2 regions of the Virgibacillus tibetensis genome follow, and region 2 is predicted to be linked to the other one. Evidence: riboswitches for the same ligand, from Rfam matches in the RefSeq annotation. Region 2 holds a riboswitch; the other holds the start of a gene.
The links. Region 2 has a riboswitch for FMN ahead of QGM71_RS15425 (ECF transporter S component). Riboswitches for the same ligand answer to the same signal wherever they lie in the genome.
Positions count from the first base shown of each region.

Region 1 (16,902 bases), on a different contig from region 2:
AGGAAGTTGCCTCTTTGCTGATTAATTTTCTCTTATTCATATGGGTGGGGAAAATTCTCTTGAATTTAACTGTATTCTTTCAAGATCCACTGGCAATCTTGGCATATCCTAGTAATTCACATGCTTTTTATATAGCTGTATTATTAAGTGGACTTACTGTTTTATACAAGTGTATAAGAAAGCAAGAAAAGACTTTTAGTACCCTTTTTTCATTTATACCTGTTTTCTTAGTAGGATCATTCGTTTTTGAGTTTATTCAGCTTAACTTGAATAAAAATCCATATACATTAGTTTATTTAGGTTTATTAGTGTTACTTATAGTCGCATTTTTACTTGTACAGGAACGAATTGCTCCTGGGAAAATAGCAATTATTATTTTAAGTGGGTGGACAGCTGGGCAGCTTTTTCTAGCATATGTATTCCCGTTTGTAACGGTATTTGGCTATCTGATAGCACCGTGGTTCCTAATCGTATTTTATCTAGTAATGACCACCTTGTATGTTTTAAAAGTAAATGTGTCACAATAGTATTAGTAGGTTATCGGAGGGTTATTAGATGAAAAAAATGACTATGATTGTAATTCTGATTGGTATGTTTGTTTGGGCTTTATATGATTTTGTTGAGCCAGTAAGTGATGCGAATTTTGCTGGTAATGATAATTATACAATAGAAAATGGGGCGGCAGTAGCTGTAGACGGTACAGAGACTTTAAATGTGACAGCAGAGGGAGTCGAAGTAGGAGATGTAGCTTCCGACTTTGAGCTAACAACATTGGATGGAGATACAGTTAAGCTATCCGATTTCCGTGGGGAACGAGTGATGCTGAATTTTTGGGCAACCTGGTGCCCCCCGTGCAGAGCGGAAATGCCGGATATGCAGAAGTTTCATGAAGAGAAAGACATTGTTATTTTAGCGGTGAATTTAACCGATACGGAGACTAACAGCAAGCATGTACCTGATTTTGTAGAGGAATATGGACTGACATTTCCTGTATTAATGGACGAACATTCAAAGGTTAGTGATCTTTACCGAATAAAGCCAATACCTACGTCCTACATGATTGATTCCAAGGGTCTGATTCAGTACAAAGCATTTGGTGCATTGAACTATGAGTTGATGATTCAGGAATTTGAGAAGATGAAGTGAAGCGCTCGTCCCTTCAGGGCTTTGCTTCATTTTTCTGTACATCGGTTGAAAAGAACTTAGGTCAGGTATGAAAGGTCAATTGTCCCTTTGAAGGCGAAGGTGACATTTCCCTAGATACAGGGGAAAGTTGTTGAGTTTCCTGGACCAAAGAAGCTAAAAGTAAAACTCAATAAAAATCTTATTTCAAATACTAAGGTTAATAATAAAGTAAGGCACAATAAAGCGCCTTAAAGGCGCTTTATTGGGGAGTTAAGAGAGAGTTAGCATGCAGGATGGATTTGGCTAATTAATACTTGCTTACAAATGCTGTACCAACAATAATTAACAAAATGAAGAGTACAACAATTAAAGCAAAACTATCGTCTCTTTTAAATCCATAATCACTCATAAAGGTTCACCTCCTAGAGGTAGTAATACATTTTATGTTTAAACCAGTTAGAAAGATTGGTTGAACGCCATGGGATTAAGATATATTTTTAAAATTAAATATATAAAAGGGCAATATTGTGTTGTTCTACATCGAACAAAATAAAAAAAGGGGGAATGTAAAATGCTTAAAGAAGCATGGAAATATTTAGCGGGTATGGGAAAAACAGAATAAAATAGAACGCATTAATAGCGATCAAGTGGTGTTGTTGACCAATTCGTCAACAACAAGTTAGATAATACTTATCCAAATTAAAATGTAGATAAACCAAATTACTTGCAGTATAATCATATTTAGGTTATAACAAATATACAAGTTCATATTTGAATTTCCTTCGGGGTCGGGTGAAATTCCCAATCGGCGGTGATGAAGTATAACACTTCTTAGTCCGTGACCCGTGCGGTTAATACCAAACGGTGGATCTGGTGAAACTCCAGAGCCGACAGTTAAAGTCTGGATGGGAGAAGGAATTTTTCAGAAAGTAAGTATCTTCTAGTAATGAACCAGGGGCAAGATATATTTATTCTGCCTTTGTTTAATTAGTTAAGATTATTTATTTGTGTACCTTACTTATGAAAATTCTGCCATTATACCTCTGAAGCGATTTCAGGGGTTTTTATTTTTGTAATTAAATTAGTGAACCAAGGGTTAGGATGAAATACCCAGGTTGAACCTGGAAAGGGAGTGGCAGATATTGTTTACAGGATTAATTGAAGAGGTTGGTACGATACAGCAAATGGAGCAAGTATCCGATCACGCTGTGAAAATGATAATAAAATCTGCTGAAGTCATAAAAGATGTGCAGCTGGGTGATAGTATCGCCGTGAACGGCATTTGTCTAACTGTTACAGATTTTGACTCGGGTGGCTTTCAAGTCGATGTAATGCCAGAAACAGTTAAATCAACTTCGTTAAACGCTTTGAAAAAGGGTTCGAATATAAACTTAGAAAGAGCGATGGCGGCAAATGGTCGGTTTGGTGGACACTTTGTCTCTGGACATGTGGATGGCATAGGGAAAATTACAAGAAAACAAAAACAAGAGAATGCGATTTATTATGATATTCAACTGCCAGAAGAATTTGTACCATTCTTAATGAATAAAGGATCTATTACAATAGATGGAATTAGTTTAACAATCTTCCAGGTGAAGGAAAGAACAATTACGATATCGCTAATCCCGCATACAGTTTCTGAGACAATTTTAGGTGAGAAGGATAAAGGGGATATTGTTAATTTTGAGTGTGATATGCTTGCAAAATATGTGCAGCAAATGATGAATCATCAGCAGGGTAAGACGAATATAAACCAGGACTTTTTAAAAAATAATGGATTCGCTTGAAAGAAGGGAAAATAATGTTTCATACAATTGAAGAAGCAATAACGGAGTTAAAAGCAGGAAGGCCTATTATTGTGGTTGACGATGAAAATAGAGAAAATGAAGGAGATTTCGTTGCCCTTTCCGAAATGGCAACACCAGAAGTGATTAATTTTATGATTACACATGGCAAGGGCTTAGTATGTACAACAATTAAACCCAATCTGGCTGAAAAGCTTGGGCTCCCACTAATGACGAGTAATAGCACAGACCCATTTGGTACTGCTTTTACAGTAAGTATAGATCATAAAGATTCAACTACTGGAATCAGTGCACAAGAAAGATCCAACACAATCCGAGCAATGCTTGATCCCGGGGTGAAGGAGACGGATTTTAAAAAACCTGGACATGTATTTCCTATCATTGCAAAAGAGGAAGGAGTCCTTACTCGTCCTGGTCATACGGAAGCATCCGTTGATTTAGCAGTATTAAGTGGCGCATCTCCTTCAGGCGTTATATGTGAAATTATTAAGGAAGATGGCACCATGGCGCGTGTTCCGGATTTAATGAATATAGCAGTAGAATTTAATTTAAAAATTATCACAATTGAAGAACTGATTAAATATCGCAAATTGCAAGAAGTTAATAACTATGCATAATATGGGGAGTTGTAATAATGGGTAAAACATTTGAAGGTAATCTGGTTGGAAGTGATTTAAAGATAGGTATTGTTGTAGGAAGGTTTAATGAATTTATAACAAGTAAATTATTAGATGGTGCTAGAGATACATTGAAGCGTCATGGCGTTGACGAGAATAACATTGATGTTGCATGGGTTCCAGGAGCATTTGAAATTCCTTTAGTTGCTCAAAAAATGGCGCAAAAAGATAATTATGACGCAGTGATAACATTAGGAACGGTAATTCGCGGTTCTACCCCGCACTTTGATTATGTTTGCAGTGAAGCCGCCAAAGGTGTTTCTAACGCTTCAATGCAATCAGGCAAACCAGTAATATTTGGTGTATTAACGACAGAAACAATCGAACAAGCTATTGAACGTGCAGGAACGAAAGCGGGCAATAAAGGTGCAGAATCTGCAGTGTCAGCGATAGAGATGGCCAATATAATAAACCAATTCTAGAAATGTAATTAGGGAGGGAAACAGTTGATAAGGGCTGTTTCCCTTCTATTATTCTAACTAAATAAATGGAAAAATAACTGGGACTAGGATAAACTAATAGATGGGTTATTTTTAGATACGGAGGAGATTACCGTGAAATTACTAGTAGTACAGCTTATTATCATGGCAGTTATTTGGACAGGAATGATATTCTTCTTTTCAGATATGAACACTGCAGCCAAATCTATTTTTTACATTGTAACATCATGGTTTTTATTTTTAATAGTTATTGTATTAAAAACATTATTTACTAACAGAAAAAATAAAAGTGCAAACTAGTTTCCTCTCTAGTGCGTAAGGAAGGTTTACTATGCTTACAATTGAAAATTTATATAAATCGTACGGTGAAAAAATCTTATTTGATGAGATTTCGTGTACCATAACGGATAAAGAACGAATAGGTCTGATCGGTGTGAATGGTACCGGGAAGTCTACCTTCTTAAAAACAATTGCCGGGATAGAGTCACCTGAAAAAGGGGTGATTAACCATTCAAAGGACTATCATATTGAATATTTATCCCAAGACCCAAAACTTAATCCTGACTTGACTGTAATCGAACAGATTTATTATGGGGAAGCGACCATTATGAGAGTAATGCGTAATTACGAAAATGCTCTTATGCAGCTTCAACGTGACCCGGAAAACAGTGATGCCCAAAATCAACTCATGAAGATGCAGCAGGAAATGGATGAAGTAGAGGCCTGGGAAGCTAACACGACAGCAAAGGCTGTATTGTCAAAATTAGGGATAACCGATTATGATGGGCAGGTCATCGGGCTTTCTGGCGGTCAACAAAAACGGATTGCAATTGCTAAAGCACTCATTCAACCTGCAGACTTACTAATATTGGATGAACCAACAAACCATCTGGATAATGAAACGGTAGAGTGGCTGGAGAAGTATTTACAGTCATACAAAGGGGCTTTATTGCTGGTTACACATGATAGGTACTTCTTAAATCGTGTAACCAACCGTATTTATGAATTGGATAAAGGAAACTTGTATATTTATCAAGGTAACTATGAAACTTTTTTAGAAAAAAAAGCAGAACGGGAAGCATTGGAAGCAAGTAGTGAGATAAAACATCAAAATACACTACGCCGGGAGCTGGCATGGTTAAGACGTGGGGCCAAGGCAAGGTCAACCAAGCAAAAAGCGAGAATTGGCCGTGTTGATGACATGAAGGAACAGACATTTGATACAAAGAAACAAAATGTTGATTTTCAGGTTGGCTCCACAAGATTAGGAAAAAGTGTAATTGAACTGAAACAGGTTGATAAATCCTTAGGAGAGAAAAAGTTGCTGGAAGACTTCAGTCACCTGGTGGTTCCAAATGAGCGGTTAGGCTTAATCGGCCCAAATGGATCTGGAAAAACGACTTTGCTGAATTTGATTGCAGAGCGCATCACTCCTGATAGTGGGCACATAGAAATAGGAGAAACTGTTAAAATCGGCTACTATACACAGGGTGATGAAGAACTCGATGGAAATATGCGTATTATTGACTATATAAAAGAAGTTGCTGAAATTGTCTACACGAAAGATGGTTCCGTAATTACTGCGGAGCAGATGCTGGAACGCTTTTTGTTTTCGAGAAGGGAACAATGGACTTATATTCGCAGGATTTCAGGTGGGGAAAGAAGACGTTTGTATTTGCTGAAGGTATTAATGACCGAGCCAAACGTGCTTCTTTTAGATGAACCGACCAATGACCTGGACACACAAACATTAAGTGTACTTGAAGAATACCTGGATCATTTCCCTGGTGTTGTTATTACCGTTTCCCATGACCGTTACTTCTTGGACCGCGTGGTAGATCGTTTGCTTGTGTTTACAGGAGTAGGGAAGACAGAATTCTTCTATGGTAACTACAGTGAATATTTGGAACAACGTGTAACAATAGAACAAGAGCAAGCAAAAATAGTTAAAGAGAAGCCAGTCAGACAAAAGCAAAAGAAAAAGCTTTCCTATAATGAGCAAAAAGAATGGGAGAAAATTGAGGAAGACATTATGGATCTAGAAAGCCATGTTGAAGAACTAAAGGCAGGTATAGTCGACGCTGGGAGTAATTCTGAAAAGGTACAGGAACTTTTTGCAAAACAAGAAAAAATAGAAGAAACATTAAATGCAAAGATGGAGCGATGGGAAGAGCTGTCGTTGCTCGTTGAGGAAATGGAGAAATAATTATTTGCTGCACCTTGGAAAAAAACTCCAAGGTGTTTCTTAATCGTTCGGATTACGGAATAATATTTATGTTTTAGATAAAACTAAGTAACTGTAGAATGAGGGATTTCTTTATGAAACAAATTTATAGTGATATTATTCAATTTCGTGGAAGCCATTATGACTTTGGTTATATGCAGGGGGAGTCATTGAAAGATTCACTTACGCTGGAAAACCGCAAAAAACAATGGAAGATAAGAAGGCCGCGTTTTATTATTACAGCAAATGAAGTGAAAAATGCCATCCTTCCCTATGCACCTGGAATCTGGGATGAGCTACTTGGTCTTCAGGACGCATTAGGTTGGAAGATAGAAGATGTGTTACAGGAGTTCGGTGGTTATCGTCTTGAATATGTTAAGAGTGGCTGCACTATTTATACCGGATCTGATTACATGATTCGTAACTATGATTATCATCCAAAAACATATGAGGGACGTTATACGTTCTATCAACCTACAGATCAGGGCTATGCAATCATAGGACCTTCTCAGCGAATCACGGGACGGATGGATGGAATGAATGAAAAAGGGCTTGTAATGGGCTATAACTTCATGCATAGAAAACAGCCCGGTGATGGTTTTATCTGCAATATGATTGCGAGGATCGTCCTGGAAAGCTGCGCAACTGTAGGTGAAGCGATTAACTTATTGAGGGAGATACCCCATCGCCATTCCTTCAGTTATGTTCTCTTGGATGAAGAGGAAGAGACATTCGTAGTTGAAGCTACACCTAGAGGGGTAGAAGTGCGCAATTCAAATGTTTGCACAAATCATTACGAAATTTTAAAGCACGAAAATCGCCATCACTTAGACGATTCGTATCAACGAATGAATGCCATAAGGAAACAGCAAGGTCAGGTCACTGATGCCTATCAAGCGTTTCGTATGCTGAATGATATGGACAAAGGTATTTTCTCTACTAAATACAAACAATGGGCAGGCACTATTCATACATCGGCCTATTTTCCTAAGCAAAAAAAGGCATGGTTTGCATTGGGAGGAAATAAAAAGCCTATCATATTTGACTTCTCAAGCTGGCTGCAGGGGAAGAAAATTACAACAAAACGCATACTGGGTAAAGTAGATACGGAATTATCTTTCGTTCACATGGATCGCAATGTAAAGTAAGGCTCATGCGGGTTAAATAGTTTCTAAATAAATGTTTACATGGTATAGATTTATGGGAAAATGACTATAGACTTTATTTTTCTATAATTGAAGTTATAATAAACTCACACGTATTATTAGGAGGTAACTAACACTATGAAGCTTTTTCAAGTTAGGAAAGGACAATTTGTTTTTTATAAAAATGAATTGCACAAGGTTTATAGCGTAAAACCAATGTTTAAAAAGTCCGTTCACCTATACCGATTGAAGGACATGCAGCAGATTTTGACCAGAGCAAGTGAAATAGATTTATATAAACCAAAACATAATGATACGTTTATTTTTTACGGTAAACGGTACACAATTGACAAGGATAAGAAACCAGAACCAGGTGATTATATTCTAATCATCAAGCCTACCCCTGATTTCCTGGATCATTATTCACTTAATGAGATCGAAAAGGTGGATAGCGTAGAGGACGGAAATGTTGTTACTACTAGGGATAATGGCGTGAAACATAGTGAATATGTTGTAATGGTTCCTGGAAAGGCAGAAGCAAGCAGGGAAATTGCCTACTATGATAAAAACCTGGTACCAGAAGCACAGCAGATTGAGGATGAATCTATCAGCTACCTGGCAGAAAAGGATAATTCATTAAAACCTGTAGTTGGTGATATTTATATCGATGTGAAGAGTGATACAAAAGCAATGATTGTTGCCATGACAGAAGATGAAGTGATATTTGGACATGGGTTACGCGTTCATGTTGCCGAACTACTGGATGATACTAATTTCACACTGGTTTATCGAATTGAAGAAGACCTCTAGGGAGCCCTCCAGCTGATTAAGCTGGGGGCCTTTTCTTGTTGTAATGACGATTATAAAATTGAAATAACTTTTTGAATGGGTAATAAGTATGGTTTTATAGTAATGTGTACAAAAGCAGACATAAACCAAGGTTAATTTACGAAATATTTACTGAAATGCAAAAAAGGAGGAATAATAAATGAATTTATCTAAGAAAGTTATGGTAATTGCAGCAAGTGCCCTTCTGGTATCATCCTATACGTTTGCCCCCCCTGTTCTTGCGGAAGAAAAACAGGATGATTCCATTGTCATTAATGAGGTTGATGAGGAGCAAGCTGAAGCAGCTGATGAAGAGAAAAACGATGCAGATGGAGCGGAAGAGTCAGTTACCCAGGATGAGCAACTATCACAGACAGTTTTGAATGAGCTTTCCTATTTTGCAAAGTTGATGAAGGAAAAAATCCAATTAACACTTACATTCAGTGAGTATCAAGAAAGTCAATTACTTGCAGAATATGCTGCAGACCGTATTGCAGAAGCAAATTCTCTTATTCTTGATGGTGAAATAGATGAAGCTACCGAGTTACTGCAAGCTGCAATTAAAGCACAAGAGCAAGCAGAAGCAATTCTTGAGGAACAGGAAGAAAAAGTTGATGCTGAATTGGAAATTTCAATAAATGAAGAAGAAAATCAAAATGAATCTGAAGAAGCTAAAGAAGCTGTTGATGAAGAAGAAGAGCAGGAAATGGTTGATTTACACGTAAAGCTTGCTAATAACTTTGAAGCTTTATCTGATGTATTGCTTAAAATAGACAATCCAAGAGCACAGCAAGCTATTGCGAAAAACATTCAAAAATCATTTGATAAATTAGCTGAGAAGATTGAGAAGCGTTCAAGCAAGCTTGTTGCTGATGAAGAAGAAGCAGCAGAAACAGAAACAGAAACTCAGGAAGAAACAGATAACACAGCTAGCTTAAATCAGGATAGCGAAGAATCTGAAGAAGTAGAAAAAACAGTAGTTACACAGACTAATTCCAGTGATGGAAAACCTGAACAAGTCGTAACAAAGTCTGCTAAAGCTGCTGAAAAGGCAGGAAAATCAGCTGCTAAGGAAGAAAAAAAGGAAGAGAAGGCTGAGAAAAAAGCAGAGAAGCAGCAAAACAAACAACCAAATAAAAAAGCTGAGGAAGCAAAGGAAAAAGGTAAGGATAACAAACAAAAGAATAAGAATAACTAAAAAAAAGCACCTGACTGCGGTTAGGTGCTTTTAAATGGTAATTCCATCTTGAGTGGTAACCGGAGGATGATTTCATACTGAATGAAGTTTCGCTATTTTAGCATAGCACTAGCTTTATAGCCCAGAATATTGATTGGATCTTTTGCATTGGAATAGGGTGGTGCGTAAGCTAGTTCCAGCTCTGGTAAATCTGCAACATTCAGTTTAGCCGATATGGCAGTAGACAATACAGCGAGCCGCTTATCAACACCTTCAAACCCTACTGTATGAGCACCATACAGTCTTCCGCTTTCCTCGTCAAACAGTATTTTTATCCAAAGTTTATCAGAACCTGGGTAATATCTGACATGGGAGTATGACTCTATTACCGCTTCCTTAAAGGGAATTCCCAGTTTTTTTAAGGATGCACTGTTATGTCCGGCAGCACCAACAGTTAGATCAAAAACTTTTAAAATAGCTGATCCAAGGGTTCCTTTATAAGGAATTCTTTCCCCATTCAAATGGCTGGCGATGATGAATGCCTGGCGATGAGCCGGCCAGGCAAGGGCAATGTGCCTCGGTGTTTCTGTAATTAAATCCTTTGTTTCTACAACATCACCCAGTGCATAAATAGCAGGATCGGTTGTTTGCATGAATTCATTTACAAAGACAGCTCCTGTATCTCCAAGTTTCAAAGAAGATTCAATAGCCAGTTTTGTATTAGGTTTAATTCCTACAGCCATTATTGTCATATCTGCATCAATCACTTCTCCGCTGTTTAAGTGCAACCTCTTACCTTCATCTGAGTAGTAGTCTAATCCATCATTTAAAATGACAGTTACTCCTTTATCATTCAGATGCTTCTGAACGATGCTGCCCATATCACTATCAACTAATTTGATTACCTGTTCGGAGCGATCGATCATTGTACAATTTAAACCAAGGGCATGCAGGTTTTCCACCATTTCTAAACCGATGAATCCTGCACCTACTATTGCTGCCGTTTTTGGTTTGTTCCTCTTTATGAATGAATGGATCGCATCCATATCTGGAATCGTGTGCAACGGGAACGTTCGATCAGCGTTTAATCCTTCAATAGGAGGAGTAGCGGCTGAGGCTCCTGGCGACAGAATTAGTTTGTCATAGCTTTCTTTGTGATTACCTGCCGTATCTTTATAGATGATTGTTTTTCGGTCACGGTCAATGGACACGACCTCTGTGTTTGTTCTAATGACTAAATTATACTTTTCCGCAAACTTTGCTTCGGGATATAATAATTGATCTCTTTCCTCTACAGTATCTCCTATGTAGTAAGGCATCCCACAATTAGAAAAAGAGATATAGCTGCCTTTATCGAATAAAATAATTTCAGATTCCTTGTCATTTCTGCGAATTTGGGCAGCTACAGTTGCACCGCCGCCAACTCCACCTATAATGAGAATTTTATGGGCCATATTCATCCGCTCCTTGTCTGAAGTAAAATCTGCTAATAAAAGTTTTAATTAGCTTTTTCATACATTTCCCTAAATAAGACCAAGTGACCCTAAGAAAACGATAATAATTGTCAAAGGTACTACCCAGCGCATTAACTGAAACCATACGGTGTACATCGTTGAGCTCAGACTATTGCTATAGGAAAATTCCCTTTTCATTAATGTTTTATCCATTTTAAAACCGATAAATAATGCGATTAATAAACAACCTCCGGGGAGCATAATGTTACTCACTAGAAAATCGGTTGCATCAAATACTGTTAAACCGAAAATTTTAAACTCTGCCAAGTTGCTTGATGACAAGGAGGCTGGAATACCGGCAATAAATATAACAAGTCCTGCAATCCATGCAACCTTTGTACGGGAGCGCTCTTTCTTTTCAGTGAAAGCAGATGTTATGATTTCCAGCATGCTAAAGGATGAAGTCAGAATAGCAAATAAAAACAGTAGCAAAAATAAGCTTAAGAACAATTCGCCAAACGGCATTTGCGCGAATGCCTCAGGCAATACAATGAATAGTAATCCCGGTCCCTCTGCTGGTTCAAGCCCGAAAGCAAATACTACTGGGAAAATAGCTAATCCTGCCAATAGAGAAACAACGATATTCATAATCGAAACGGATCCTGCTGACATAGGAAGACTTACATCTTTAGTTAAATAGGAACTATAGGTAACCATGACAGAAAAACCGACTGCCAGGGAGAAGAACGATTGACCAAGGGCATATAAGACACTTTCTCCGGTCAGCTGTGTAAAGTCAGGCTGAAGAAAGAAAAGAATTCCTTCCATGGCGCCCTCAAAAGTTACGGCGCGAACAACAAGAATAATAAAAAATAGTAATAATAATGGCATTAATACTTTACTTGATTTTTCAATGCCGTTTTTAATACCAAATGAAATAACAATGATATTAATAATTAAAAATATGGCAAGTCCTGCAATTGTAACAAAAGGGTTCCCGGTAACTGTTGCAAATAGCTCAGCATAGTCGGCATTATCCTTTATAATCATTCCTGGAATGGAGAGGAGGCTGTAAATAAGTACCCATCCACCTACAACACTATAGAAAGATAGGAGGAGAAATGAGCCTATTGCCCCCCAGATGCCGATAATGGACCAGCCACTTTTTGGAGCAAGTGTTTTATAGGCACTGATCGCTTCCTTTTGTGCGCCTCTTCCAATAATGAATTCTGCGATTAAAATAGGAAGACCAATCAGGATTGTAAAGGCGATAAATAACAGGAAAAATGCCCCGCCACCATTCATACCTGTCATGTAAGGAAATTTCCATATTGCTCCGAGACCGATTGCGGCTCCTGCGGATGAAAGGATAAAGCCAAGTTTACTTGACCACTGATCTGTTTTATTACGCATTTAATGTCTTCCTTTCTGCTTTAGATGCTTCTTCGTTGGACAAATTCAATTTAGTATCAGTTAATAAGTCAATAATTATAGCTTGGTGCGTATATCCCATAGCTCGGGGAAGAAATAATGTTCCAATACTTTTTTCAGATAGCCTACCCCAGAGGAACCTCCTGTACCAGTCTTGTGGCCAATGATGCGCTCTACTGTTTTCATATGCCTGAATCGCCATTGCTGAAACCAATCTTCTATATCGACGAGCTTTTCTCCTAATTGATATAAATCCCAGTAGGCGTCCACATCTTTGTATACTTCCAGCCAAGCTTGCTCTACAGTTGGATCCTTTTCATATGTTTTTGAAAAGTCGCGGGACAAAATAGCTTTATTAATAGGAAAACCATTATCAGCAAGCGCTTGAATGGCAACATCATAAAGTCCTGGTCCATGATATGCCTTTTCAAGGATGGCGTGCAGCTCCGGGTCTTTTTTGTAAATTTTCAAGATAAAAGGTGTTTTATATCCAAGAACAAATTCAACCAGGCGGTATTGATAAGATTGGAATCCAGATGCATTTCCCAGCTTATCGCGAAACTCCATATATTCTGCTGGTGTTAATGTGGAGAGAACATCCCAGGCTTGAATTATTTGAGATTGTATTTTAGAAACACGTGCCAGCATTTTAAAGGAGGATTGCAGCTCTCCGCGTTGAATGGCACGCACTGCGGCCTGTGTTTCATGAATAATCAGCTTTAGCCATAGTTCACTCACTTGGTGAATAACAATAAATAACATCTCATCATGATGATCTGATAACCTTTTTTGACTGGACAACAGCGTATCCAGCTGCAAATATTCTCCATAGGTCATTTTTTCAGTGAAGTCGGTATGAATACCTTTTTCAGATTTAAATGTATCATTCGAATAACTATCACTCATTAGAGACTCTCCTTTTCGGTAAGTGGGCGTAATACTGCGCGTACGGGACTGCCATCAGCCCCGTGAATAGCTAGTGGTAAGGCAATTAATTCATAGATACCTGGTTTAATAGCATCCAGCATAATATTTTCTAAGATGTTAATCCCATGATTATATAAAGCATGATGTGTTTCAAGTGTTTTACTGTCTGGAGTGTCCACGGAAGGCATATCAACACCAATTAATGTAACACCTTTGCGTTGTAGATACGGGGCAACTCCAGGATCAAGCACTGGCATTTCACTAGGGAATCGTTTCGGATTATTTGGTAAGGACGTACGTAATAATAGACGGCTTACACTCTTTAGTTCAAATTCCTGTAAGACTTCGGCGGTAATTTCTTCTACATGACTTACATCAATGACTGTTGCTTTTCCGATATAACGGTTAAGATCCAACTCGTCAATAGTTTCTCCATCAGTGTCATAATGGAAGGGTGCATCGACATGTGTGCCAGTATGTAAGCTGGCAGTTATTTGTCCTATATTAACAGACCCAGTCTGTTCTTTTGTGTATGTTAACGAGTAAGAGAAAGGTGTGTCACCTGGCCAGGTGGCCATATCATTTGTTAATGGCTGCGAAATATCAATCCAGTTCGTCATTATGCAATTACACCTCGCTTGTTTTCATATTTTTTATAACGCTCTTCAGTCATAATTCGTTTTAAGATCCGGACCATCTCCCATACTTCTTCAAATGTATTGTACAATGCCACAGGAGCAAGCCGGATCCCATTTGGATTACGGAAATCCGGTATAACTCCATCTGCTTTTAACGCTTTACAAATACGGGCAGCTTCCGGATGTTCAAGAAATATATGACCTCCACGGGTAATCTCATCACAGGGGTTAGCAACTTTAAACTTGAATTCTTTTAATTCAGCTTCAATCAATTCCAATAAATAATTCGTTAACTGCAGTGATTTTTTGCGTATGTTCTGAATCCCTGCTTCCTGGAACATTTCCAGGGAACCTAGTAAAGGGGCAGCACTTAAGACATGGGGGGTACCAATCTGATACGCACCTGCATGAGGAGCTGCAGTTAACTCATGTTCCATATCAAATTGTTTTCCTTTATCCGAACTGAACCAACCAGCAAGCCCGGGCTCATTTCCAAAATGCTTCTGATTTACGTACAATCCGCCCACACTGCCCGGCCCACCATTTAAATGCTTATAAGTGCACCAGAATGCAAAGTCCACTCCCCAATCTGATAACTCATGTGGAACAGATCCGATGGAGTGACATAAGTCGAACCCAATCAGGATTCCGCGCTTATGTGCTTCGTCTGTTAATGTTTTCATATCCAGTATTTGACCACTGCGGTAGAGGACAGCTGGCAGGACAATTAAAGCAACATCCTCTGCCATGAAATCGATGATTGTCTGTGTATCAAGTGTATTTCCGTCTTCACTTTTAACCTGAATGAGATGATCTTGAGCCTCATATCCCTTTAGTTGCAATTGACTTTTTAGAGCATAGATATCAGAAGGGAAATTCAGTTCATCTGCCAGTATTTTAGTCCTTTTTCCCTCGGGTTTATAAAAACTCGCTGTTAACTGGTGAAGATTAGTAGTGGTTGAGCCTGTAATAATAATTTCTTCTGGAGAAGTCCCAATAAGATCGGCAGACAATTTTCCCAGTTCTTCAGATAAATAGAACCAGGGGTGATTGCCTTCTGTCCATCCATCTATTGCGTAATTTTTCCACGATTCAACTAAGGTTTGAATGGAAGCTTCTGCTCGTTTTGATAATAGTCCCAATGAATTTCCATCAAAATAAATTGTATCTGCTGAAATGTAAAACTCGTTGCGGAAGCTTTTTAAATCATCTTCCCTGTCTAAGTGAGTTGCATAGCCTTTCTCGGTAAACATATAAAGCACCTCTTTTAATTAGTTGGTATTTTTCGCAGGTTTCATTGCTATTTGTCGTAGTTGATATAAAAGACGAAGTAACTAGTTACTGACTTAACTTCGCTACGGAAATACACTTCGCTTTCCGCGGGCGGCTGGTGAGCCTCCTCGTGCTATCGCACTGTGGGGTCTCACCGATGCCTTTCCTCCCGCAGGAGTCTTCGTGTTTTTCCTCCGCTAAGCATTGTGCAATGTTATAAAAAATTCACTTAATGCTTTATAAATTTCGCTGTGGACAGACGACTCTTGCGGAAAGCAACAAAGCTTTTCGGTGGGGCGAACCAAAGGTACAGCCCCAAAGATTTTTGGTGGGACGATTAATCCCAGTCCCTGACTAAGACCTCACAGTAAAGCTCGACAATATTTAATTACACGAAGAAAATGCGGATGTATTTTGAGGAATGTTGCATTCCCGCAGCTAAAAGTTTAGGAAACCTCTATCAGCGGAGGCAGAATACGCAGACTCCTCGAAAATATAAAACAATTTTCTTCGTGCGAGGAAATTTCACTGAACATTCCTTATCCTATAGGAACAGCACGTGTCCGAAGACCCCGGAAGAAGCGTTCTTTGCTTCTGAGAAGGCTGAGGCCGTGCCCATGGAAAGCGAAGTATTCTGCCGAAGCGAATCCAAGCACTCAACCATCATCAGAAAGAGTGTCATGAAAGAGAATTTTCATTACTTCGTCTTATATAGATTCTGTGTCAAAAACAACATTACTTTTCGGTGGGGTGAACCAAAGGTGCAGTCCCAACTATTTTGGTTGGCGAGTAACGGTATTTCCAATCCAATTATTTTCACATACTTTTATCTTAACAAAAAATAGCGATGAAATTTACATATTTAAAGAATAGAGTAAAAAATTACTGTAAAAAGAGGTATTATCTACAGTGGAATAGAATAATAAAAATAACCATAAATGTAAGCACTTACAATTTGAGGAGGGTAGAGAGGTTAATAAAATAAGAATTAGAAAAGATTTAAAAATTAAAGGAGGTTTCTGGATGGAGAATACGATTTGGTCACTAGTCCCGCCCATATTAGCAATTATTATGGTTTTATTAACAAAGCGTGTTTTACTTTCGCTGGGAGTAGGTATTGTTGCTGCTGCTTTCTTCATTGGCAGCTTTAATGTGATGGAGTCTTTGAAATTAGTGTGGGAGTCATTTATTGGCGTATTTATTGATGATGGAGCGTTAAATACATGGAATGTTTATATCTTATTATTCATATTAATGCTGGGAGTTTTAACAGCCTTTGTAAGTATGATGGGGGGGACAAGGGCATTTGCTGAATGGATGATACAACGAGTGAAAACCCGGGCTGGGGCGCAAATCATGACAATGATTCTAGGGATTATTGTGTTTGTTGATGACTACTTTAACAGTTTAACAGTTGGTCAAGTTGCAAAGCCTGTAACCGATAAACATCGCATATCCCGTGCAAAGCTTGCATATATTGTTGATTCTACCTCAGCACCAATTTGTGTCATTGCTCCAATTTCCAGCTGGGGTGCTTATATTATAGGGATTATCGGAACCGTCTTTGTAACACAGGGAATTACAGAGTATGCAGCATTTGGTGCATTTATTCAGATTATACCAATGAATTACTATGTGTGGGCTGCATTAGGGGTTGTACTTGTCATTGCATTAAGGCAAGTGGATTTCGGTCCGATGAAAGTACATGAACAGCGTGCTATTACAACAGGAGAGCTATTAAATCCTGACAATAAAGAGC
Region 1 is NZ_JARZFX010000005.1:66,136-83,037, reverse strand. Features, by position in the region: gene QGM71_RS11875 (hypothetical protein) at 1-527, shown strand, start outside; gene QGM71_RS11870 (peroxiredoxin family protein) at 556-1,146, shown strand; gene QGM71_RS11865 (YjcZ family sporulation protein) at 1,433-1,534, opposite strand; FMN riboswitch at 1,900-2,046, shown strand; gene ribE (riboflavin synthase) at 2,268-2,912, shown strand; partial or broken gene ribB (3,4-dihydroxy-2-butanone-4-phosphate synthase) at 2,927-3,529, shown strand; gene ribH (6,7-dimethyl-8-ribityllumazine synthase) at 3,565-4,029, shown strand; gene QGM71_RS11845 (hypothetical protein) at 4,162-4,347, shown strand; gene QGM71_RS11840 (ABC-F family ATP-binding cassette domain-containing protein) at 4,379-6,253, shown strand; gene QGM71_RS11835 (C45 family peptidase) at 6,367-7,419, shown strand; gene QGM71_RS11830 (hypothetical protein) at 7,555-8,226, shown strand; gene QGM71_RS11825 (DUF5667 domain-containing protein) at 8,405-9,442, shown strand; gene QGM71_RS11820 (CoA-disulfide reductase) at 9,535-10,875, opposite strand; gene QGM71_RS11815 (sodium-dependent transporter) at 10,945-12,288, opposite strand; gene kynA (tryptophan 2,3-dioxygenase) at 12,364-13,212, opposite strand; gene kynB (arylformamidase) at 13,212-13,853, opposite strand; gene kynU (kynureninase) at 13,853-15,124, opposite strand; gene QGM71_RS11795 (Na+/H+ antiporter NhaC family protein) at 16,167-16,902, shown strand, end outside.
Region 1: linked by a shared signal. The riboswitch ahead of ribE (riboflavin synthase) and the one ahead of QGM71_RS15425 (ECF transporter S component) in region 2 are both predicted to bind FMN.

Region 2 (16,902 bases):
ATGGAATAATTTAAAGAATATTATGGAGGAAGCTGGTGAATTACCGGCCGATGTTCCACATGAGGAGCTTGTAAATACACAAATAGCAGAAGAAGTTATTAATAACTAAGGAGGAGATCTGTTGTCATTTCTAACCTTAGATCATGTTTCCCATCACTATTTTTCCAAAAACAGCTATACCAAAGCTTTAGATGATATCAACCTATCTATAAAAGAAGGTGAATTTGTTGCACTGCTTGGACCTAGCGGTTGCGGCAAATCAACTATCCTATCAATCATCGCAGGTATTATGAAACAAACTGCTGGTAATGTGTTATTACAGCAAAAAACGATAAAGGATTCAGAGCTAGCCATTGGCTATATGCTTCAACAAGATTATCTATTTCCCTGGAAAACAATTATTAGTAATGTTTTACTAGGCCCCAAAATTTCCAATAATAAGTCAGAAAAAATGGAAAGAAAAGCTTTGAAATTGCTTGCCGAAGTTGGCTTATCGGAAGTAGCCGATGCCTTCCCCAGTTCTCTATCTGGGGGGATGCGACAACGTGCAGCTTTAGTTCGGACATTGATAAATGATCCGAAGATATTATTGCTGGATGAACCATTTTCAGCACTGGATTATCAGACAAAACTAAAACTTGAAGATCTCGTATCAAGTCTTTTAAAAAGCTTCAACAAAACAACCATTCTGGTTACACATGATATTGGCGAAGCTATTGCAATGAGTGACCGTATTTTCATTATGAACGCCAACCCAGGGGCTATTGCAAAAGTATTTGAAGTACCAATTGAACTACGTAATGAAACTCCTTTTTTGGTTAGAAGACATCCAAAATTTCAACTTATTTTTGATAAGATATGGGATGAATTAGATAAAAAAGAAGCAGAATCTGTGGACCAAAAGGCGGTGTCACCAATTAATGGAACCAAAAGCTGATCATCTACTTTTTGAGAACTATAAAAATGAGTTGAAACAAGAGAAGAAAGTCGTTTTTATTTGGCAAATAAGTATTTTGCTAGCTTTCTTTACTCTTTGGGAAATCGCCAGTCGTTTTTATTGGATCGACCCATTGTTGTTCAGCTCCCCGTACAGGGTTTTTAAGTTACTGGCAACCAGGTTTAACGATGGCTCTATGATCACCCATGTACAAGTAACTCTTTTTGAAACTGTTCTTGGCTTTATAATTGGAACAATAGCAGGGATTCTTATTGCGACACTTTTATGGTCCTCCAAAAGATTTTCCAGGATAATTGACCCCTACCTTGTAATTCTAAATGCAATGCCAAAAGTTGCTCTCGGGCCTATCATCATTGTTGCACTAGGTCCAGGATATATATCCATTATTGCAATGGGTGCGATCATATCTGTAATTATTACCACACTTGTTGTATACTCTGCGTTCAACGAAGTAGATCCAAATTATGAAAAAGTCTTAAAAAGTCTGGGAGCGACCAGGTGGCAATGTTTCAAGGAAGCTATTTTTCCGGCAACCATACCAGCTATGATTTCTACATTAAAAGTAAATGTAGGTCTCTCCTGGGTAGGTGTCATTGTTGGGGAATTTCTAGTCTCGAAGCAAGGACTTGGTTATTTAATTATCTACGGATTCCAGGTGTTTGATTTTACATTAGTTATGGCAAGTTTAGTGTTAATTGCAATTTTTGCAGCAATTATGTACAAAATCGTAGAAAAGCTAGAGTATTGGTTAATTAAGCATTCAATCTGAATAAAAAAATCGCCATTCAGGCGATTTTTTAATATACATTTTTTATATGATCCATGCAATGCTTTAATACTTCATCCTTCATAATAAAGCTGAACTGTTGATTATATTTTATATTCTCAGGTATGGATTCTAACAGAACTGGACCTTCTGTTTCAAAATATGACTTTTGTTGAACAAGCTTATCTATCTTAGCATAGTACACATTCTTAATCACATTTTCACTTTTCCCTGATACAAAGTATTGACCAACGTAATGAAGGTTATCTACTGACCCACCAGTTTCTTCCTTCACTTCCCGTAAAGCAGCTTGTTTGGCTGTTTCACCCTCTTCTACCTTACCACCTGGAAATTCCAACCCTCTTTCCTTATGTTTCGTTAATAGCCATCTATCCTTATATCTGCAAATTACCCATACATGCTTCGGTTGATCTGAAAAGGGATGGTTATCAAATGATAATTTTACTTGGTTGTTATAGTAGTCTCTAAAAATATACATTGTTTCAGCTGCCTTTATTAATTCAATTATGTGCTTACAATTACGCGTGTTTAATATTCGTTATTTTCCATTCCTCATCGAATGTCAATTCAATCTCTACTCTATAATCACCATATAAATCCAAATGGTTTTCCTGCGTGATCTTAATAACATTCTCTTCTACTTGTATCATATCATATGCATTATCTTTCATGAACCATGGTGGTGTTTCCGTTGGGAGTATATAGAGTCCGTCTGGCTCTTCAGTAAAGTAAAAATCAACGTATATTTCTGCAACATCTCTTGTTGTTACACGCTCAAAAGCATGAAGTAATGACTCTTTCGTGTCGAAATCTTTCACCTTATAATTATCATCTATTTCTTGTACAATTAACTTCATAAATTGATCTGTTAAAAACACTAACTTTTCATGAGTCAATTCCGGGGTTTCTTCCTCTGATACTTCTTCTCCTTGCACCTGATCTTCAGCTGACACTGTTATTGAATTACTTGCATTACTTATAGTTAATAATGATATAAGAGTCATAAAAATAATTACCCACTTTATATTAAGTCGTTGTTGGTCTTTCATAGTCGATTCCTCCCTCTTAGTGTGTATTAATGGTTTCTACTTTCACTATTCCTTTTATACTATAAACGTAAACATAATTTCTTAGAAAAACAGGAATAAAACACTAGTTAAAGTATTTTATTCCTCTATCTTCTTACATATGATTATCTTCTAAAATGCCCATACTTTTGATATGATCCTTTGCTTGCTCATCGCCCAATTCATATAGCATTTGATACGCTTCTGTAATGCCTGCATCGTATTTATCATTTGCCTTATCATTATGATAGGGCATTATTGGAATATGAGCCCGCCAAAACGCTCCCATACTTGCCTCATGCATCTCATTCATTTTTTCCCGTAATAAGACAACCTCGTCCTCCGTTGCGTGGATAATAAATTCATCGTTGTTGCTATATTCAATTTGTGAGATTTCTCCTGATGCAATGCTTACGTAAAATTTTTTTCTTTCCATATAGCACCTCCTACTACTAATTTGGCTTAAAATTGCATAAGCATGTATTATTTCTTAATGAAAAAAACCATCATTTAGGATGGTTTAATAAAATTTCAAGTATTAATTTTAACAAGGAATGAATTAAAGCAAGGCATCTCCTTTATCAGACATAGAAGGGTATCCCAAAAAATTGGAATACCCCCATCTTAAATTATCTATCATTATCTGGATCTGTATCATTTTCAAATAAATCATTACTTTTAAGTACATCATCTGTGTTAAAATCATTTGAATCATATTCAACTGGGTCAGTAGTTAAATCAATGTTTTCAGTGACATCTGCTTTTGATTTTTTTTCTTTCATCTTCGTTTCCTCAATTGTTTGATCAAACTTTTTCAAATATTTCCTTGCAAAATCTTTTCCTCCTAAACCAAAAGCTAAACCAAATGCAAGTGAAAGTCCACCTAAAATCAGAATAAAAGCGGAGCTGACAATAGTAGTAGCAATGCCTAATTGTGTTAGTGCCATGAATACGGCCAGAACAATGACTGTATACTTGGCAAAACCAGCTAAAACAATTGTCGCAGGACCAGTAAGTACATTTCTTAATACCTTTTCAACAATATTCGCTATGATTAATGCTATTGCCAGAATTAATACTGCGGCCAAAACCTGTGGCAAATATGCTGTGACAGCTGTTGCTATAACTACCAGGAAATCAAGTTGCACCAGATATAGCGCTTGGACAGTTAAGAAGAAGGTGATTAGCACTTGGACAATATAACCAACTAATGCTGAAGGCGCCATTTTCTGCTGTGATGCTTCGCTATTTGATACATTCATTTTCTTTGTTAATCGATCAAAACCCACGTTTTGCAAATAACTGCGAACAAATTCTCCAATAAGTTTACCTAACCATACACCGGCGAGGATAAGCGCTATCCCGATCAGTATATTCGGTATCATATTCATAATATTGTGCAGCATACCTATTGCTGGTCCGGTAATACCTGTTAAGTCCAACTTTTCCAATGCTGCGATCGTGATAGGAATCATAATTAGAATAAAGACTACATTCCCAACAAACCCAGCAAAACTTGTACCTTCAACTGCTTTATTCAATTTCAAACGTCCAATTAACCGTTCTACTCCAACGACCTGCAGTAAATTAACTACAATGTTTTTAACTACCTTTGCAACAAACCAACCAACGGCAAAAATAATTGCTGCCGCGAGAAGTTTAGGTATGAATGCCAGCATTGTTGCAAGTAATCCGCTAAACGGTTGTGCTACCCCTGCTATATTTAAGGCATCAAGTACGCCAGGTATAAAGAGTAATAGAATTAAGTAGAAAGCAACTTTACCCAGTCTTTCTATATAACTCTTAATTTCTTCCTCTGTTTTAGCTAATTTCATTTTATAAAATAAATGTAATAAATTTAACTTTTGGGTTCCATGTACAATTAACCACTGAACAATCGAAGCGATTATCCAAGCTAAAGCAAGAATCAATACTGCTTTTAGAACAGCTGGAATAACACCAAAAATTGTAGCTACTAAATTGGAGAGTGGGTTAGCAATCATATTCATATTAAGCACGTTAAAGAATAGGACGAATACGATTAACAATAGTATGTAATAAACCACTTTCCCAAATATTTTTTCTGAGTTAACCGGTTTATCATTCGTTCGAAATTTGTTAAAAAATCTATCATCTATTTGAGTTTTTCTAAGTGCCTTTTCTACTGCATTACCAATTGCTTTTGCAAGTAACCATCCTACCAAGAGAACTATTAAGGCAATAACAAAATTTTGTAGCCCTTGCATAAATCCAGTTGTAAAGTAATCATCCATAAAATTTCCCATAAAAAAAACTCCCTCCTATGTAATATAGCTATCTATACCTTAAAATGTATTGCTTTAAACCTATTACATTTATGGAAGGGAGAGTTTGTTTCATTTTATTTACTGCTAAAGCAATTTTAAAAGTTGATGCTTTACTATTTTATTAGATGCATTTCGGGGGAGCTGGTCAACAAAGTATATAGTTTGTGGCACTTTGTACTTCGCTAGATGCTTTTGTGCATACGAGATTATTTCTGATTCTGTCATTTTCTGGTCATTTAGCACAACAAATGCGACTGGCACCTGGTCCCAGCGATCATCTGCTTTACCCACTACAGCAACTTCTTTAATAGAAGTCAGATTAGTAAGCAGATTCTCAATTTCTGAAGGGTAAATATTTTCTCCCCCTGAGATAATCAAGTCATTTCTTCGGCCAACTACATATAAAAAGCCCTCCGTATCCAAATAGCCCAAATCTCCAGTTGCAAGCCATTCCGAGTGAAGTGCTTTTTCTGTAGCAACTTTATTATTTAAGTAACCCTTCGTTACCATTGGACCTTTAACATGAATTTCACCAATTCCATTATTTTCTAATGTAATAACTTTTAATTGCGCCGGAAATAAAGCTTTTCCGGCAGACCCTATTTTTTCCAGCGCGTCTTTAGGACTTAATGTTACAATTTGCGAAGATGTTTCCGTCATACCGTATGTTTGAAATACTGGAATATGGTTTGATTTCGCTTTTTCCAATAGTGATTTTGGAGCAGGTCCTCCTCCAAGCAGCATACAACGAAATGTTTCAGGATACTTTGTGCTTCCGGCTACTGTTATTAGTCTTTGAAGCATCACGGTTACTACAGAAACAATTGTAACGCCACTTTTCATTATCGCCTTATGTATGACATCTTCATTAAATTTATCTAGTAAATACACAGGCATGCCATAAATGACACTTTTAATTAAGATCGATAGCCCTCCAACGTGGAATAGTGGTAAGGTTGCGAGCCACTTATCATTCGTATTTATCCCTAAATTCAGTGCCGAACCTATAGCACTCCACCAATGATTTCCATAAGTATGAATAACGCCTTTAGGAAAACCAGTCGTTCCAGAAGTGTAAATGATTGTAAATGTATCATCTAAATTGAGTTCAGTATTAAGATTTACAGCTTTTTCTTCATATGTATTTATTTCAGAAAATGCATGAATTTTTTCTACATCTAAGTGCATAACTTGTTCAATTAGACTATCTGCTGCTAACAGGTAAGATACACCCGCATCTATTATTTGATAATTCAATTCAGTTTCTGTTAAGCGGATATTCAGCAATACTCCAACTGCTCCTAAATAACTTAGTGCATGTATTGCAATTACCATCCTGTGGTAATTGGTGGATAGGATGCCTACATGTGTCCCCTTTGCTACACCCATGCCAGCTAGTTTCTTTGCATAGGTTTGACTTTCATCTCTTAGTTCTGAAAAAGTCATGGTAAATCCATCTGGCAGTTCAATAGCTGTTTGGGATGGCGCTAAATCTGCTTGTTTAGTTAACCAGTGAGGTATGGTTTCCATATACCTACCTTCCTCTCTTATTAATAAAATATAGCCGTAGTAGAAATCAACTATGATTTATTAATTCTCTCAGTCCATGTTTAAACTAGTCGTGTGATCACCGAACTGTCGGCTGTAAATTAAAAACCTTTGCTCTGAAATAGAAGCAAAGGTTTTTAATTTCTACTTATGGAAAGCGTGGGAATTGTTTAAAGTTTGGCTTTCTCTTTTCTTTAAACGCATCTCTTCCTTCTTTTGCTTCATCTGTCGTATAGTAAAGAAGTGTTGCGTCGCCACCCATTTGCTGTAATCCTGCAAGACCGTCTGTATCAGCGTTAAAGGAAGCTTTTAGGAAACGCAGTGCAGTAGGTGATTTCTCAAGAATTTCTTCACACCATTGTACTGTCTCTTCTTCCAATTTATCTAATGGGACTACAGTATTCACCATACCCATCTCATATGCTTCATCCGCACCGTACTGTCGGCATAAGTACCAAATTTCCCGTGCTCGTTTATGACCAACCATTCTAGCTAGATAACCCGCTCCATAACCAGCGTCAAAGCTGCCTACTTTCGGTCCAGTTTGTCCGAATACAGCATTATCTGCAGCAATCGTTAAGTCACAAACAATATGCAATACATGCCCTCCACCTATTGCATATCCTGATACCATTGCAATAACTGGTTTAGGTATCGTACGAATTAATCGTTGAAGATCAAGTACATTTAAACGCGGAACCTGGTCTTCTCCCACGTAGCCACCGTGACCGCGAACTGATTGATCTCCACCGGAACAAAACGCTTTGTCTCCTGCTCCTGCAAGAATTATAACTCCAATTGAAGAATCGTCACGCGCATCTGCAAACGCACTTATCATTTCATTTACAGTCAGTGGGGTGAAAGCATTGCGTTTTTCAGGGCGATTTATTGTCACCTTAGCAATTCCATCATATTTTTCATAAATAATTTCTTCGTATTCTCTTACTTGCTCCCATTTCACAGTCATGTTCTTCCTCCTTATGTATGGTTACTATTACTATTTTTCATAAAACAACACTACTTATTGTTTTGAGAAAATGAACTCAGTTACTATTCTACCAAATTTTTCGGCTTGTTCCACATGAATTGCATGTCCAGCACCTTTAATAATTACTAACTCACCTGAATATAAACGTTTTTCCATCAATTTATTGATATCAATAAATTTTTCATCATGCTCTCCTGCAAGCAATAACACCGGCCCGCTAAGCTGATCGAGCTGCTCCCACCATGATGGTTGTATCCCTGTCCCCATAAAGCGCAGTGACTGAGCAAGTCCTTCTGCAGATTGTAAACTTCTTTCTTCCCGGATTTTATAAAGTACTTCTGTTGGCAAGCTTCTTTGGGTATGAAAAAGTGGAATCTTTTCCCAAAAATCAACGAAACTCTCGATTCCTTCCCTTTCCAATTTTTGGGCAAGCTCTTCATCCTTCTCAATACGGTGGCTGCGTATTGACTTCTCACCCAATCCTGGTGACGCACTTTCTAAAATTAAGGATGAAATTTTTTCTGGATACAACATTGCAAAGGACAAAGCCGTTCGCCCTCCCATAGAATAGCCGAGCAATGAAAAGGAATCCAAATTCAAATGATTAGCTAGTTCTAATAAGTCTTTACAGCATTCTTCCATCGTTTTGCTGGTGCGTGTCTTTGTTCTACCATGACCCGGCAAATCAATTGTAATGATTTGCAGATCATTAGACCAATTGGCTACAAATTCAGACCAAGTGGTTGTGCTTCCCGTAAACCCATGTAACAGAACAAGAGGCTTGCCTTTTCCATGAGTCTCATACCAATATTCGGCTCCATTAATTGAAAAATACACCTGCTTATCCCTCATTTCCAAGTAGTTCATTTTCAATTACTTGCCACTTAGTACGATGCCATTCTGTGTTTGTAGATCGATCTGTTCTTACTTCAACAACTGATAAACCTTTATGCTGGTAGCTTGCATACAGCACTTCTTTTAATTCAGCTTCTGTCTCTGGTCGATTATAATTTCCACCATACATCGAAACGGCTTTTTGAAAGTTTATATCCATCGGCGTGCCAAATAATGCTTCGAAATGCTTCTTATCGTTTACTTGGGGCAGAAATGAAAATATACCTCCGCCATCATTATTAATAAGCAGGATTGTGATATTTAGATTATACTGTTTCGCTGCCATTAAGCCGTTCATATCATGGAAAAATGATAAATCCCCTAGCAACAAGGTGATGTCCTTTCCACCGGTAGCAGCCCCCAGTCCACTTGAGACCATTCCATCAATCCCGTTCGCGCCACGGTTTGAAAAGATGGACAGTTTTTTAGGTGTAGTCATAAAGAAAGTATCCAGATCTCTTATCGCCATACTATTTCCTACATATATATAGCTTTGTTCTGGTGTTGCTTCAAGCAACGCCCTTACAGCTTCTCCTTCCGTTATTTGTTCTTCCATTCCATACAGTAAATGTTTTTTTGCGATTTGATTCATTTCCTGCCATTGACTTAACCAACTCTGCTCAAATTTCAGTGCGGCTGAAGCTTTAACTAGGTCTTTACAAAGCATTGTCGGATCGGCGAATACAAATGTAGTAGAATTCCCGGCAGGTTCTCGAAAACCATTAAAGTCCTCCACAATAAACTGGAGTGCTTCCTTATGCTGTTGTAAATAAAAAAGATAAGCTTTTGAAACAGGCATTGCACCAAAGCGTATTATAAAATCTGGTTTTAACCGCTCACGTACAGTTTCATTTCGCAATATGGCATCATACCCTTCTATTACGTGCGATTTAGAGTGAGGACCCGAACGCACTTGGGATAAGGGGTCTGCCAATACAGGTAATCCCCATTTTTCTGCAAGCCGGATTACCCCATCTGCAAAATCATCGCCTACTTGCGGACCACATACAATTACCCCTTTTTTCTTATGCTGAATCTTATGGAGTAATGCGTGAAGTTGGTGTTCATCTACTTTCTTCTTCCCTGGCAGCGTTGGAATATAGGATTGTTCGTGTTTTTCTCCCCATATATCCTTTATTGACAAGTCAGGAAGTAAAGGCTCACGAAATGGAAAATTTAAATGAACAGGTCCCGGATTATCCTCCTTCGCTGCATAATATGCCCTTGCTGCTTTGCTGCGAACATACTCCAGCATAGTTGGAGTAGCTTCTGGTAAAGCCATCTCATGGAACCACTTGACATAGTCACCGTATAATTTCAGCTGTTCAATAGCTTGCGGGGCACCTACATCACGTAATTCAGGTGGACGATCTGCTGTTAAAATAATCAAGGGAACCCTGCTGTAATGCGCTTCTACAATTGCAGGAAAATAATTAGCTGCTGCTGTTCCAGATGTACAAACCAATACAACCGGACGTTTCGTTTCTTTAGCTATACCTAGTGCAAAAAAAGCTGCAGAACGTTCATCAATAATAACCCATTCCTTTACTTGATCATGCTCAGCTAATGTGATTGCCAATGGGGTAGAGCGAGAACCTGGTGATATCACAGCGTCCGTTAAGCCGTTTTTGGTCAGTTCATCGATGAAATTCCCAGTATACCTAGTTAAAATCTCTCTATGGTTCATCCTTAGCCTCCTAAAACAGATAGCATTGGCAGAAGCTTAATATTCGTTTCTTCATACTCTGCTTCTGGATCTGAATCCTTTACTACACCACATCCAGCAAATAAGGACGCTTCATCTCCCTGGATAAGCCCGGAGCGAATGGCTACAGCAAATTCTCCATTTTGATTACTATCCAACCAACCAACTGGAGCCCCGTACCAGCCCCGGTCCAGTAATTCGTTATCACGAATAAATTGCAGTGACTCCTCACGGGGTGTACCGCCCAGCGCTGGTGTAGGGTGCAGTTGCTTAATAATATCAAAAATGCTATATCCTTTCTTCAATGTTGCTGTAACAGGTGTGTATAAATGCTGCAAATTTTTAAGAGGATAGATTACAGGTTCATCTGGAATTTCCAAATCTGTACAATAATTTTTTATAGCATGTTTAATCATCCTTACAACAAAGTCATGTTCTTGCCTGTTCTTTTCATCATGAAAAAGGGAATGACTAATTGCCATATCCTCCTCTTCTGTGTGCCCTCTTGGGGCTGTCCCAGCAAGACAAGTGGATAACAAATGATCTTTCTCAATTTTCACCAAACGCTCTGGAGTAGCGCCAACAAAACAATCATCATTCTTTTCTAGGGCAAAAATAAAACTATTTCCCTGGGTCTGTATCAAATTCTCTAAAACAGTTGTTATATCGGCTTTCTTATTAAACTTTAAGCGTACTTCTCTTGCCAAAACTATTTTTTCTGCTTTGTTTTTTCTGATTTCTTCTCTCGCTTGACGTACAGAATCTTTCCATTCACTTGGTTGAATTTCTATTTTCTCATTAGTAATTAATCCGTTTGTGTTTCTTGGTCTCTCTGAAAAGAACGTCGCTTCCACTTGCTCCAATTCGTTTGCCAGCTGTATTGCATGGTCATCTCTTTTCAGTCTGATATTTATTGTGAAATAATAACTTCCGTCCTCTTTGGTAAGCATATATTCTGGAATCGTAAACTGACTCGCACTAAACTTCTTCCATAAATCAGTTCGTGGTTTTTTTGGATCAAAGGCCATGCCTCCCAATGTGACAATTCCTGTACCTGGCACTTTGTATGGATTGTAAACAATTGCCTCGTCCAATAATTTACTCCACTGATTTTCAGTTACTTCAAAACGCTCTTCCTCTGCAACGATTTCCACTGCATTACCTACACCAACTATATAAAAATCATCTATTGTACTTGTCCAAAATGTGCGATTCTTTTTCATACCCTTAGCCACTTCAAAAAAATGAAGTGGATCTAATGGTGCTATTTTCTTCGTAATACTCAGCAGCTGCATGCCATGCTGAGTTTCTATTTTTTTTATTGCCTTGTCCAATATATCTTCTAATTGCTCTTCCTTTATTTCAATCATCTATATAAAACCTCCGTTAAACATACAATGACAAACTTCCATATCTATTTTATTCCCTTTTGAGATGTTTCTCAAGGAAATCCTTCTCGATAATTGACACGCTTTGACAAATTCCCTAAGATTAATATGATATTTAGTACTTTCAGGGGGAGAAATAGCATGCAATCTAAAGCAAAAATAAATATTAAACAAGCCTTAAATGAAAGAGAAGGCTTTCAAATCTGGTGGCGTCTGTTACGTCCGCATACACTAACTGCCTCATTCGTACCTGTTTTCGTAGGAACAATGCTTGCATATATTGATGGATCGATACATGTATTCGTATTCTTAGCAATGCTTTTTGCATCCATACTAATTCAATCTGCAACGAATATGTTCAATGAATACTATGATTTTGCTCGAGGGCTGGATACGGAAGATTCTGTAGGGATTGGTGGTACCATTGTACGAGATGGCATCAAACCCAAAACAGTTTTAAACCTTGCTATTGCGTTCTTTGGGATTGCACTGTTACTCGGTATTTATATTTGCCTTATGTCCAGCTGGTGGATTGCAGTAATTGGTTTAATAGGTATGCTCTTCGGTTATTTATATACAGGTGGACCTATACCAATAGCTTATACTCCATTCGGAGAAGTTTTTTCCGGTTTTTTTATGGGAACAGTAATTATAGGGGTTAGCTATTTCATACAAACAGATACACTCACTGCAGAGGTAATTTGGATATCTATACCAATCGCTATCTTTATTGGCACAATATTATTATCAAATAATATACGCGATTTGGATGGAGATAAAGAAAACGGGCGTAAAACAATTGCTATTTTAATTGGAAGAAGAAATGCAATTCGTTTTCTAGGTCTACTCTTTATTATAGCATTTAGTCTAACCTTTTTCTTTATTATAGTTGGGATTCTTCCACTATGGTCAATTATTACTATACTTGCCAGTATTAAGACTGTTGATGTAATTAATAAATTTAAAGGGAAAACACAACCGATTGAGATGATGCCAGCAATGGCTGCAACAGGAAAGGCAAATACGATTTATGGATTTTTGCTAGGTATTTCATTGCTAATCAGTAAATTTATTTAATCATCCACCTTGGTTCACACACTGCAAGCACTCAGTAAAAAAGGAGCTTATTAATGAAGCAATTTGACAAGACACTGATGAACTCACTAGGGATTGAATTAGTTTCTTTCGACAAAAACTTAATCGTATTATCGATGCCTGTTGATCATCGAACCCACCAGCCCGCAGGTTTTTTACATGGTGGTGCTAGCGCAGCGCTTGCTGAAACTGCTGCCAGTATCGGATCCTACGCCCATGTAGACCCTGAAGCTGTAACTATTTTTGGAGTTGAAATAAACGCCAACCATATAAAAAGTAAACGTAACGGAATAGTAACAGCTAAGGCTACACCACTTCACATAGGAAAAACTACTATGGTATGGGATATAAAGATTTTAGATGAAGAAGAAGAACTGATCTGCGCCTCCCGATGTACCATCGGTATTGTACCAAAAAAGAAATCGCCATGATTACGGAAGGAGATCTTTATGAGTAACCATCTTAGTCAGGAAGAGATAAAAGATTTCAAAGAACAATTACTAAAATTAAAAAAGGAAAATTTAGAAGCAATGGAGTCAAGTCAAGGTACTGGGCCAAATGAATCCATTGCCGAACTTGCAGATTATGACAATCATCCAGCCGATATGGGTACTGAGCAGTTTGAACAACAACGAGATCAAGGATTAAACTTAATCCGCAAAGACCGGCTGCAGGAAATAAATGATGCGCTGCAACGAATTGAAGACGGAACATATGGCTTAAGTGAAAAATCAGGTGAGCCAATCCCGGTGGAACGACTTAAAGCACAACCAATGGCCAGAAACTTAGTGGAAGAAGAATAAATTTTTACTCTCAAAAAAACCTTCTCTATCGTTTAGAGAAGGTTTTTTTAAATTAGAATTTCATTAAATTAACTATCAGGCAACTTTTGCTTGCTTCTGCTCTATCCATGTACGCATTTTTACAAATAGCGGAATAAACAACAGCCCTACAACTATACCTTTTATAATATTAAAAGGTAGAACACCAGCTATAACGGATATCCATTTTACTTGTTCACTCATTTCCCATCCCATAAACCATGCATAAGCCGGTAAGATAAAGAAATAATTTAAAACACTCATACCTAAAGCCATAATAATAGTCCCGGTAACTAAACCAGACACTATACTTTTTACTCCTTTAAACTTGTGATAAAGAATAGCTACAGGTACAACAAACATGATGCCTGCCAGGAAATTGGCAGTAACCCCAATTGGGTCTCCTGCTCCTGATACCATCAAGTAAAGGATATTTTTAACTGCTACTACGATAATTCCTGCCACTGGAGAAAAAATTAGTGCAGCCATTAACGCAGGTACTTCACTAAAATCAATTTTTAAATAGGGTGGTAAAAATGGTAACGGAAAATTAAAGAAAAATAATACGAGTGATATTGTTCCTAGCAATGCTAGAATAATAAGCTTTAATAATTTTGATGATTGCTTGGTTGTTTGCATCATCATTCTCCCCCTTCATCTTAAATCGATTCCTATCTCGTGATGAAGGATAGCCAACTTCCTTTTGTACCTTATTAAAAAAGCACATAAAAACCCTAAAGCTTAATGGGGCTTTAGGGTATAAAAATTCACAGGAAAAACTAAGTGCATACGCACCAGATTTTGGCTCGACATCTTCTCCCATCCAGACTGTAACTGTCGGTTCTGGAATTACACCAGATCAGCCACTCAGCAGTATGCTTTGTGGGTCACGGACTTGAAGCAACATTTGCTCCTTACCGTCGGTCGGGAATTTCACCCTGCCCCGAAGATTGGAATCGATATTTTATTGTCAATTTTTATTATACATAGTTTCATTGTATTTGAAAAGGGTTCTGCTTACATTTTAGAACATTAGCGCAGGTCATTCGTTTTTAGTTGGCCTACCACTAGAAAATTGCTGTTGGCTTATCATAAGAATAGTCCGAAAAGGGCACCTGGCATTGGCGCTGGAGCCGGACGTGGCTGTTTAATTGTAAGAATTAAGTGCAGCCAAAATTTTATACATTCCTATTTCTTAAGAAAGGTGTAGAAGTTTTAACTTCTACACCTCAAAGACCTTACATCGTTATTTATCTGTAAATGCTACTCTAATGGAATTAATTATTACCTTTTCCATTATTCCCGTTACCATTGTCTTTTCCCTTTCCTTTTCCTTTTCCGTTGCCATTTCCATCTTCTTCAGTAATGAAAACTTTTCCTTCTGCTTGCGCACGTGTTTCATTATCAAAATCATCTACCACTTTAACTTCGATAACAGCGCCTTCAGCAAGAACATTACTAGGCACTGTCCAGTACCCGACATAATGACCTTCAGTTGTTTCTCTCATTGGTAACTCTGTTGCATTGGATGGTTGACCTGTTATATTTGTTAGTGGCATATGGACAGTAAATGTTGCATCTAATCCTGACTCACTATCAAATTCAATCATTACCGTTTCACCAGCTTGAACTTCCTGGTCTTCAGTTGGTGTAAGGTTTTCAATTTCTGGTGCGTTATATTTAACCTCAATAGTTACCGTCTCACTTGATGAATTACCGGCTAAATCCTGTGCAATAACTTCGATTTCATTTGAACCATTGTCGAGCAGGATGCGTTTCGAGTAGCTGCCGTCAGTGACTGTTGCCTTTTGCCCATTAACTTCTACAAAGTCAAGATTGGCATCAACTACGGCTCCTTCTACAGTTACTGTTTCACGATTTGTTTTATCGCCGTCTTGCGGGCTATCAATCGTTAACTCTGGTGACTCTGTATCCAAAGTTACTGTTACTGAGTCAGATTCATCTACTGGTGCACCGTTAAGCAATGTCACGGCTGTAATTTCATTATCGCCTTCTGCTAACTCAGTTGTTATAGCGAAGTTGCCATCATCGCCCACTTCAGTAGTACCTGCTTCTTCCCCGTTATTCAATAATTGTAAAGTAGTCGTAGGAGAAGCACTTCCTTCTACTGTAATTTCAGCCTCATTTGTAATTAAATCTTCTGCAGGTGACGTGATTACAGGCGCATCCACTTCATAGCTTACACGAGCACGAATCATATAGTTCCCTTCAGATGCAGGGGATTGTGACCATGCACCGCCAACTACTTGATAGCTGCGTTCAGCATAAGGCCCATTTTCATCTGTTGCTAACCCTGGGACATTAGGGTAGGCACCTGTTTGAATATATACCATATAGAAATCACCATCAACTTGAATAGCATTTTCTCTTAGGTCAACAATTGTCCATTCATCCAAACTTCTTACTGCTTCTGCTTCTATCGGGCCTGCTATTTTTTGACCTGGTGTACCATTAGCACCAGTAGCATCCCATACCTCTACAGCAAATTCCGTTCCACCTGGGTTTGGCCAGTCAGCATCATGGAATTGGAATACACCGTCTGTTACGATAGCAGAATCCTTCCCTTCAGGCAGGGACATTCTTACCGCCCAACCATTTCCTGCATCATAGAAAGCACGAGCATTTTCAGCTGTTCCGTCGTCGTAACCAATTTCACCACCAGGCACCGTGTAGAATGGCTCTAGAGAAATATTAACTTCTGTATCTCCATCCTCCAGATTCACTGCAACTTCTGTTCCGTGGTATCCTCTGGCTAATACCTTTAAGGTGTACATACCCTCATAAGCTGTTAGAGAGTAACTACCATCTCCGTCAGTTTCTACAGGAGTAATGTTAGCATCTTCTACCAAAAGTACTGTTGCCCCTTCAATAACTTCACCTGTAGCTTCATCAGTAACTATTCCACTTACAGTATTTTGTTCAACCTCTTCTAATGTAAAATCTACTGAAGAAACTTCATCTCTTTCAATTACAACTGACTGCTGTTGAGATGCATATCCATAAGCCTCTGCGAGAACTGTGAATTCTCCAGCAGCATGCAGGATGGAATATGATCCATCTGCCGGGCTTGTATTTACCGAACGACCACTTTCAAGTACACTTACCTGTGCACCCAAAGGCAATAACGTCGGATTAATTGCTTCCTTAACAGTAGGAGTTTCTTGCTCCTTAGATTGCATTGGTTGAATTTCTGATACAATTACCTTTTCTTTTAGAGTGTCTTTATCGATTTTATCTGTAACACCCGAATTTAAAGGTAATACTTCGTTTAATGCATGTACACTCGTATTTTCAATGCCGTTTTCTTGAGATGCACTACTATCT
Region 2 is NZ_JARZFX010000009.1:11,573-28,474, forward strand. Features, by position in the region: gene QGM71_RS15350 (ABC transporter substrate-binding protein) at 1-109, shown strand, start outside; gene QGM71_RS15355 (ABC transporter ATP-binding protein) at 122-937, shown strand; gene QGM71_RS15360 (ABC transporter permease) at 921-1,727, shown strand; gene ytkD (RNA deprotection pyrophosphohydrolase) at 1,756-2,223, opposite strand; gene QGM71_RS15370 (hypothetical protein) at 2,264-2,794, opposite strand; gene QGM71_RS15375 (hydrolase) at 2,928-3,248, opposite strand; gene QGM71_RS15380 (mechanosensitive ion channel) at 3,442-5,097, opposite strand; gene QGM71_RS15385 (o-succinylbenzoate--CoA ligase) at 5,203-6,648, opposite strand; gene menB (1,4-dihydroxy-2-naphthoyl-CoA synthase) at 6,815-7,633, opposite strand; gene menH (2-succinyl-6-hydroxy-2,4-cyclohexadiene-1-carboxylate synthase) at 7,688-8,491, opposite strand; gene menD (2-succinyl-5-enolpyruvyl-6-hydroxy-3-cyclohexene-1-carboxylic-acid synthase) at 8,496-10,235, opposite strand; gene QGM71_RS15405 (isochorismate synthase) at 10,238-11,623, opposite strand; gene QGM71_RS15410 (1,4-dihydroxy-2-naphthoate polyprenyltransferase) at 11,783-12,718, shown strand; gene QGM71_RS15415 (hotdog fold thioesterase) at 12,772-13,167, shown strand; gene QGM71_RS15420 (TraR/DksA C4-type zinc finger protein) at 13,186-13,539, shown strand; gene QGM71_RS15425 (ECF transporter S component) at 13,615-14,199, opposite strand; FMN riboswitch at 14,365-14,512, opposite strand; gene QGM71_RS15430 (S8 family serine peptidase) at 14,835-16,902, opposite strand, start outside.